2 regions of the Spirosoma sp. KCTC 42546 genome follow, and region 1 is predicted to be linked to the other one. Evidence: riboswitches for the same ligand, from Rfam matches in the RefSeq annotation. Region 1 holds a riboswitch; the other holds the start of a gene.

What was found. Region 1 has a riboswitch for S-adenosylmethionine ahead of EXU85_RS21700 (YceI family protein). Riboswitches for the same ligand answer to the same signal wherever they lie in the genome.
Region 2: linked by a shared signal. The riboswitch ahead of metH (methionine synthase) and the one ahead of EXU85_RS21700 (YceI family protein) in region 1 are both predicted to bind S-adenosylmethionine.

The regions. Positions count from the first base shown of each region.
Region 1 is NZ_CP041360.1:5,277,612-5,281,766, reverse strand. It holds gene EXU85_RS21705 (dipeptidase) at 1-672, opposite strand, end outside; gene EXU85_RS21700 (YceI family protein) at 732-1,361, opposite strand; SAM riboswitch class I at 1,854-1,953, opposite strand; gene EXU85_RS21695 (uroporphyrinogen decarboxylase family protein) at 2,294-3,355, shown strand; gene EXU85_RS21690 (LLM class flavin-dependent oxidoreductase) at 3,327-4,155, opposite strand, start outside.
Region 2 is NZ_CP041360.1:6,249,338-6,253,492, forward strand. It holds gene metH (methionine synthase) at 1-1,821, opposite strand, end outside; SAM riboswitch class I at 1,926-2,033, opposite strand; gene EXU85_RS25795 (SxtJ family membrane protein) at 2,142-2,504, opposite strand; gene EXU85_RS35505 (DUF5989 family protein) at 2,508-2,657, opposite strand; gene EXU85_RS25800 (SGNH/GDSL hydrolase family protein) at 2,666-3,829, opposite strand; gene EXU85_RS25805 (carbamoyltransferase) at 3,859-4,155, opposite strand, start outside.

The DNA.
Region 1 (4,155 bases):
AATCACCCCAAGCTTATTCAATTCTGCCACAGATTGTTTACCCAGTGCTGATAAGCCACCCAACTCGTCGGGTTTGTCGCCGAAACCAGGCGAAGGCCGGGAGGAATCTGCCCAGTCGTTGTTTCCGGCATGGGTAAGTCCAAACACCCGAACACCATCGCGGTAAAGGATTGGGAGTTGAGCGATGTCTTTTCCGAGCGAAAAGGCGTTAAGAAAACTCAGTAGAATGGCGTGCTTTCCTTTCGCCGGAATACGTTCCAGGTCAGCGGCTGTGTAGGCAAACTCCAGTCGGTCGGGGTGCTGGCTTACGAACCGGCGCAGGGCAGCCAGTTTCGTATCCACTTCTTTCCGGGCCGAAGCAATGTTTTCGGGCGTTTTTTGGGCCGTGCCTGCAAACAGTGCCACCGTGGCTACATCCAGATCACCCCGTTCGAGTTTGGGAAGGTCAAACTGGCCTTTGGTATCCGTGCCAGCGTCGTTGCCTGGGGTATTAAAATCGACCAGAATATCGAGATGAGGATCAATCGTCAGGGCAGATTTATGAACCCGACGAACGATGGCATCCGTTAACGTATCAGTTGAAGAGGAAGTAGATTGTGCACTAACGGTGCTCATATACGTTAGTGAAGACAGCGTCCAGATTGTCAAAAAATAAGAGGAAGGTTTGTTCATGGGATCGGGTGATTTATTGATTTTTAGTTGTTGATGAAGTGGCGAAACATTCCCTATTCTTATCGGCTGGCGACAGCTCCCGATGGCGTTGCTACGAGCGTAATCGCGAGGGTGAAGTCGTCATAAATCGTTTTGTCGCCCAGATTTTCAAAGTAGTTCTTGGATCGGTACTTTATATCATATTTGGTTCGGTCGACCGTTACGTTGGCGGTTGCTGTAAGCTTACCAGCCTCGGTTTTAACCTGCGCCGGGAACTTGATATCGTTCGTGATGCCTTTAATTGTTAGCTTACCGGTTACGTCATAGGTGTTATTGCCAGTAAGCGACACCGACGAAATCACGAACCTGGCAGTGGGGTGTCTTTCAACCGAGAAGAAGTCGTCGCTTTTAAGATGACCTACCAGCTTGGCGTTCTGGGCAGCGTCGGTGATATCCGTTACCGTCAGGTCCTTTAGGTCAATATCAAATGATCCGCCTTTCAATTTGCCACTTTCCAGGGCTAGCGAGCCAGTACTGATGGGGGCTGTTCCTGAATGTTCGCCAGTTACCTTTTTGGCTGTCCAAGCCAATTTACTTTGTTGGGTATCTACTTTGTAGGTAGCTTCTTTGACTTTTTTAGGGGCTGGGTTAGCAAAGGAAACCAGCGAGAGGGCCGTCAGGCCGAACAGAAGTTGGATTGTCTTTTTCATTGTTGGTTCGCCGAAGCGAGTTTTAGTTGTTCTGGTTGACTGTATTCAGTTTTTGGCATTCTGTTTACGGTGGACTAACGCTCTAATAAAACCTGCCTCAAACGGCCTACCGGGGACAGAATACCGTAAATGAAAATCTATCATGCTGCTATGTCGACGAGGATTCGGCGAGTTAACCGGGCCTTCAGAAGAGTATCTCCAAAGCCAACGAGTGATGCGATCGTAGTTGTTTTCATACGGAAGATTGAATTGGAAAAATGTTTTTATTCTATGGATTAAGTAGGATAATTGGTTCAATGATTAGGTCAAGATGAGCGGAATCAGGCAGGTATAAAACCCAAGGAATGATGTAAACGCGACCTATCCGTTCAGCAGGAACTAGTTAGTGACAACAGCAACAAGGTGGCTTTGCTACAGGATGCAGATTCAGAATAGGTTCTGCGTTTCGGGACGAAAATTGACTAGACATGGTTGTCCGCCGGGGCGGTTGTAAATTTATAGTTCCTAACTAGGTAGGCAGGTTAGCACTATCACCAACTGGCAAGTTGCTAAGGGTTCGCAGAGCCTGTCTCTCCCCCTTTCTTTATAAATCCAAAGCTACTTTGCAGCCGGGCTGCCGGAGCAGTAGTAATTGTAAGATGCTGTAAAGGTAAAGCGGCTATTTTTATATTTCCAAACTTGATCTATAAATTTTGTAGAAAAAAGATTTTGTCTTGATTGCGATCAAAATTATAATTGATTAATGCAATAAATGGGCGCCTATAAATAGTATAACTCGATAGAGTTTAGGGTAATTGTCTGTTAATCAATATATTGTCTTGGGTTGTTGGTTATAATTAGTATACTTGCTTTCAAGAACCAAATTGCCTTACCCGTTATCAATTATCTTGAAACTCATTGTATCCCCATAACTAGTAATAGCCTCAAAGCACATGAAAAAAAAGGTATCAAACTCAATCAGTCGGCGGGATTTTATTGGCGCTTCTGCATTGGCTGCGGCTTCCGTTGGGGCTATGTCAACAGGATTTGCCCGGTCAAACGCACTTGCCAAATCGAAGCGTGATTTGATGTTGCAGGTACTCGATAAGTCAGGTAACCCGAACTACATTCCGGCTGGCTTTTTCCTGCACTTCCCACCCGAACAGCGAACGGGCGATGCTGCCATCAAGGCTCATCTTGATTATTTCCGGGCTACGGGCATGGATTTCGTGAAGATCCAGTTTGAGCAAAGCTACCCGAAAATGGCCGAGGTGAAAACGGCAGATGACTGGGCAAAAATTCCGGTCCTTACCGAGGAGTGGTTTGCTCCCAGTTTATATATCATTAAAGGGTTGGTGAAGGCGGCAAAGTCGGAGGCATTGATCCTGCCAACGATGTATTCACCGTATCAAATGGCCAAACAGGCCGTACCCAAAGAGACATTACTGAAGCATGTGCAGGAAGATCCCGAAGCGGTAAGTCGAGGTATGGAAAATGTTACACTCTCGGTTATGAATTATGTACGGGCGGCTGTACGCGCTGGCGTGGATGGTTTCTACACTTGTTCGCAGGGCGGGGAAGCCAGTGCCGTGGCCGATCGTGTGCTGTTTAATCGGGTTATCAAGAACTACGATATGCTGATTCATAAAGAAGTAGCGCAGCTGACACCCTTCAATATCCTGCATGTTTGCGATTACGAGGGTGCCTACGCCGAATTTGGTCCCCGCTTTCACGACTACCCCGGCCAGATCGTGAATGTGCCGCTTGCCGCAGAAGGCAAACCCCTATCGCTCACGCAGGCGGCTGATCTATTTAAACGGCCGGTTATGGGCGGTATTGACCGGCATGGGGTGCTGTCGACTGGTACGCCAGCCGATGTTAAGAAAGCTGTGGAACTGGTCCTAAAGGATGCACCAACCCAGGTGATTCTGGGTGCCAATTGCACCGTACGTACGGATATCCCGATTCAGAATTTGCAAATGGCTATCAAGACGGCTCATGAGTTTCGGGCCTAACCGGGGTGCGTCCCTGTAACCGCGACAGGGATGTATTGGGTAAGCGAGGCAGAACAAGGCGGGCAAACCACTCCGCTTCTTCGATGAGGGGATAGCCGGAGAAAATAAAGGCCCGTATCCCCATATCTATATAGCGGTTGATTTTTTCGACGATCTGATCAGCACTGCCCACTAAAGCACCACCCGCTCCCGAACGAGCTTTGCCAATGTCGGTCCAGAGGAGTGGTTCCACAAATCCGTCGGTGTCGGCTCCTTCACGGAGTTCGTTTTGCCGCCGGACCCCCAGCGACCAGGAACTCTGCGATGCGTTTTTCATAGCGGCCCCGCGAACGGGGTCAAACTTCGACATGATGTGCCGGGACCAGGCGCGGGCTTCGGCCTCGGTTTCGCGAACGATAAGATGAATGCGTAATCCAAAATCTACTTGCCGACCGTAGCGAGCTGCCCGTTCTGAAACATCCTGCATGTTGGCATATAGTAGCTCTTCAGTTTCGGGCCACATCAGAAATACATCGCAGTAGCGGGCGCAAACGCCCCGTGCTCCATCCGATGTTCCGCCAAAGTATAGCAGCGGGCCACCGTTTTGCTGGTAGGGTTTGACTGGGTCAGTTGCTAAGGAAATTTTGCCATAGACTGGTCCGTCGTGTTCGATGCGATCAGACGACCAGGCCTGTTTCAGAATCTGAATCGTTTCGGCACAACGCTGGTACCGAAAATCAGCATCTTCCCGATAGCCAGGCAAATCGGAATTGATAATGTTGATCGTTAGCCGACCTGCGAGCATCTGGTCAAGAGAGGCC
Region 2 (4,155 bases), 970 kb from region 1:
TGGAATGCTATCATACACTTCCAGTTGCCCGGCATTCACGATACCCATATCCATACCGGCCCGAATGGCGTGATACAGAAAGGCCGAGTGCATCGCTTCCCGTACAACATCGTTACCCCGGAAACTAAACGAGATATTCGATACGCCCCCACTCACTTTGGCTAGCGGCAGGTTTTGCTTGATCCAGCGCGTTGCGTTGATGAAGTCAACGGCGTAGTTGTTGTGCTCTTCGATACCCGTTGCTACAGTCAGGATATTGGGATCGAAAATGATATCCTGTGGAGCAAATTTGACTTTATCGACCAGAATCCGGTACGCCCGTTCGCAGATTTGAATGCGCCGTTCGTAGGAGTCAGCCTGCCCGGTTTCGTCGAACGCCATTACCACCGCAGCCGCACCATAGCGTTTAACGAGTTGTGCCCGTTCAATGAATGCCTCTTCGCCTTCTTTTAGGGAGATGGAGTTCACAATGGCTTTTCCCTGGACGCATTTCAGGCCAGCCTCGATCACTTCCCACTTTGAGGAATCGACCATGATAGGGACACGGGCAATATCGGGCTCGGCAGCAATCAGGTTCAGGAAGGTTTTCATGGCCTCCACCGAATCCAGCATGCCTTCATCCATGTTGATGTCAATCACCTGCGCGCCCCCTTCAACCTGGCCACGGGCAATACTCAGGGCTTCATCGAAATTCCCTTCTTTAATGAGCCGGGCAAATTTCTTTGACCCTGTTACGTTCGTTCGTTCGCCAACATTCAGGAAGTTGGTTTGCTCCGTAATTTTCAGGGGTTCCAGGCCGCTCAGCTTTTGATAAGGCTCAGCTTCCGGCAATTGCCGGGGCGGATATTTAGCCGCCACATCCGCAATAGCACGGATATGATCGGGTGTAGAGCCACAACAGCCGCCAACAATATTGACGAAACTACTTTTAATAAAATCTTCGATTTGAGCCGCCATCATATCCGGCGTTTCATCGTACTCACCAAATTCATTAGGCAAGCCCGCATTCGGGTAGGCTGACGTAAAAAATGGTGCTTCTTTTGCGAGTGTCTGAATGTAAGGCCGCATTAAGGCAGCACCAAGCGCACAGTTTAAGCCTACACTGAGCAGGGGCAAATGGGAAACCGAGTACAAAAACGCTTCGGTCGTCTGCCCCGATAATGTACGACCACTGGCATCGGTAATGGTGCCTGAGATCATGATGGGCAGAACCGTCTTCTGCGGATTTAAATTGAAATATTTGTCGATGGCAAACATAGCTGCCTTCGCATTGAGGGTATCAAAGATTGTTTCGACTAGCAGCACATCTGAGCCACCATCCACTAAACCACTCACCTGCTCATAATACGCATTGACCAAATCATCGAACGTAACAGCCCTATAGGCGGGATTGTTCACATCCGGCGACAGGGAAGCTGTACGGTTCGTTGGTCCCATAGCACCGGCGACAAAGCGCGGTTTATCCGGATTCTGACGTGTAATTTCCTCAGCTACCTCTTTGGCAATCCGGGCCGATTCATAGTTGAGTTCATAAGCCAGTTCCTCCATGTGGTAATCGGCCATGGCAATGGTTGTACCACTGAAAGTATTGGTTTCAATAATGTCGGCACCTGCTTCCAGATATTGCTTATGGATCGCCTTGATTATATCCGGTTTCGTCAACGATAACAAATCGTTGTTACCCTTCAGATCATGTGGCCAATCCTTAAATCGTTCACCCCGGTAATCCGCATCAGTCAGGTTATACCGTTGGATCATCGTACCCATCGCACCATCAAGGACGAGGATGCGTTCGTGGAGGAGTTCGTATATCGTTTTCAAAAGCGAGTTATAGAAGGCTTGGTTATTAGGGCTACTAACAACCAGCACACTTAAAAAAGTCCAAAAAGATAAAATGACTTACAGAAAGACAGATAGCAGAAGGCTACTTATCTATCCCGCTACTAAGCGGGAGGAAATTGGCACCAGTTCCTGGAGTTGGTTGGTTGCCAAGACATCATCGGGTCCGTTCCCTCCGTCTTTCTGGATAAGCTACAACAAAAATAGACAAAAATAGGGTACGCCGACACGCAGCATACCCTATTTTTAAGATTCTATTGATTCTATGATAGTTACAGCTAATCTAGTCGCATCAACAATAGCTACCAGGTCTGTTCCAAATCCTCTTTCGTGTACTGGTGATTCCGCTCGTTGTAAAACGACTTTTCGTTCGTCCGTTTAATATCCAGCGGATTTTTCGACGTCAGGCGATACAGCAACGCAATTGGCCATAAAAACACAAAAAACAGGATCGACAAAATGATCTTGCCATTGATGTTTCCCAGTATTTCAGCCACTTTGAACCAGGCCTTCACAATCAAATCACCAACTACCGGAATAGCCAGGCTCAGCAAGCCAACGGCTGCTGCTGCATAAAGCCACCAGGGTGATTTAAACACAAAATATAACACAACCAGACCAGTCACGATGACCAGCTGGGCCTTTACTTTTTCGGTAACATCCATGCCTTAAAACAACGTATAGATAAATGGAGCAACGGCAGAACCGCCACCAATAACAATTAGAACACCGATGAGTAACAGTAAAATAATCATCGGAGCCAGCCACCATTTTTTGCGCTGCTTCATGAATTTGAAAATGTCCTGCAAAAATTCCATGTCTACTTTTAGTTTATTTGCTTGTTAACAGATGGCGCCTGAACAGTACCCGGATTCGACTGCATAAGTCGAAACAAAGCATCGCCCACACGCTGATTCACCAGAGCACTGGCATGGCCATCATTACGGCCTACAACCCGATCGTTCGGGGCAATATCGCCCATGAGTTTACCAACATCCAGAATGGGTACGTTACTGCGTTGAAAGAAGTCAACTACAGGTTTAACGTACACAGCTGTTTTTTCAATATTGTGCGAGAACGGAAACATAACAACGTAAAAGCGGGAATTATGCTCCTGTGCGTAGGTTATGAATTTGTTAAGGTCGCTTAAGTGGTCGTTAATAATGGCCGGTGTGCCGTAGGCAGTGCGGGCGTATGTATCAAAAGGCGCAAAATTACCGTGTGGAAACTGCCAGTATAAATAATTGAGCAAATACGACTTAATAAACAGCGACTGTACAGCGCGGGGCATATCCGAATACGGCTCAAATCCAGCAGGAACTAACCCATGATCGCGGGCTACCTTTTCAATGTCGTTCGGGAAATACTGCAAAACCAACACGTCAGGCGTTTTGCCAAACTTTACCAGCCGAGCGTATTCATCACGCGTATCGGAGCCTGATATACCGAGGTTGTATGTTACATACTCTTTGGTACCTAATTTTTCGCTAAGAACATTCCCGTACCGTTCGTCAGCTGATTTGAGACCGTGACCCGACGTAAACGAGTCGCCCACCACCAAAACGTTCTTTTTACCTACTGTATCAACTTTTGTCGTATCCCGATAATCGCCGACCATGGGAGGCCAGTAGCGTTCAAACCAGATATGCGATGCCAGTGTAAGACCTCCTTCCTGGCTTTGGGAAATGCACATAAAGATGATCTCAACAAAAACCAACAGCCCAACAAGTGGAACAAACAGGGTGGCTAAATTACCAAGAAACTTCGGTGGCTTCGGATTTTTGACAACGCCATAATAGTAGCAGCGAAGCAGTTCAATAACGATCAGCACCAGGATACACCCTTTTGCCAGTCGAACATATACGTTATCAAACAAACCTTTGTGTGGGTAATCGAACGTAACATGCAGTCGATCACCGTAATACAAAATAAAGGCCAGGAATCCGAGCAAAAGCAGACGGACGGCACTGGATACAAGTTTTGATCCCATCAGGACAGATCGTTCGGGAGTGTGTTTGGCTAGTCTAAAACAAATTCTTCTTTCCAGTTATCTTTCTCCTGCCACTCAGGTTGCTGGCGCTTATCGAACAGGAAATTACCGACCACCAAATAATCCATTTCGGTACGCATGAAGCAACGGTAGGCATCATCCGGCGTAGAAACGATAGGCTCGCCCCGTACGTTGAAACTGGTGTTAACAATGACGCCATAGCCCGTAAGTTTCTTAAACGAGTCGATCAACTGATAGTAGCGCGGGTTGGTATCTTTATGAACCGTTTGAATCCGGGCAGAGTAGTCGATGTGCGTAATGGAAGG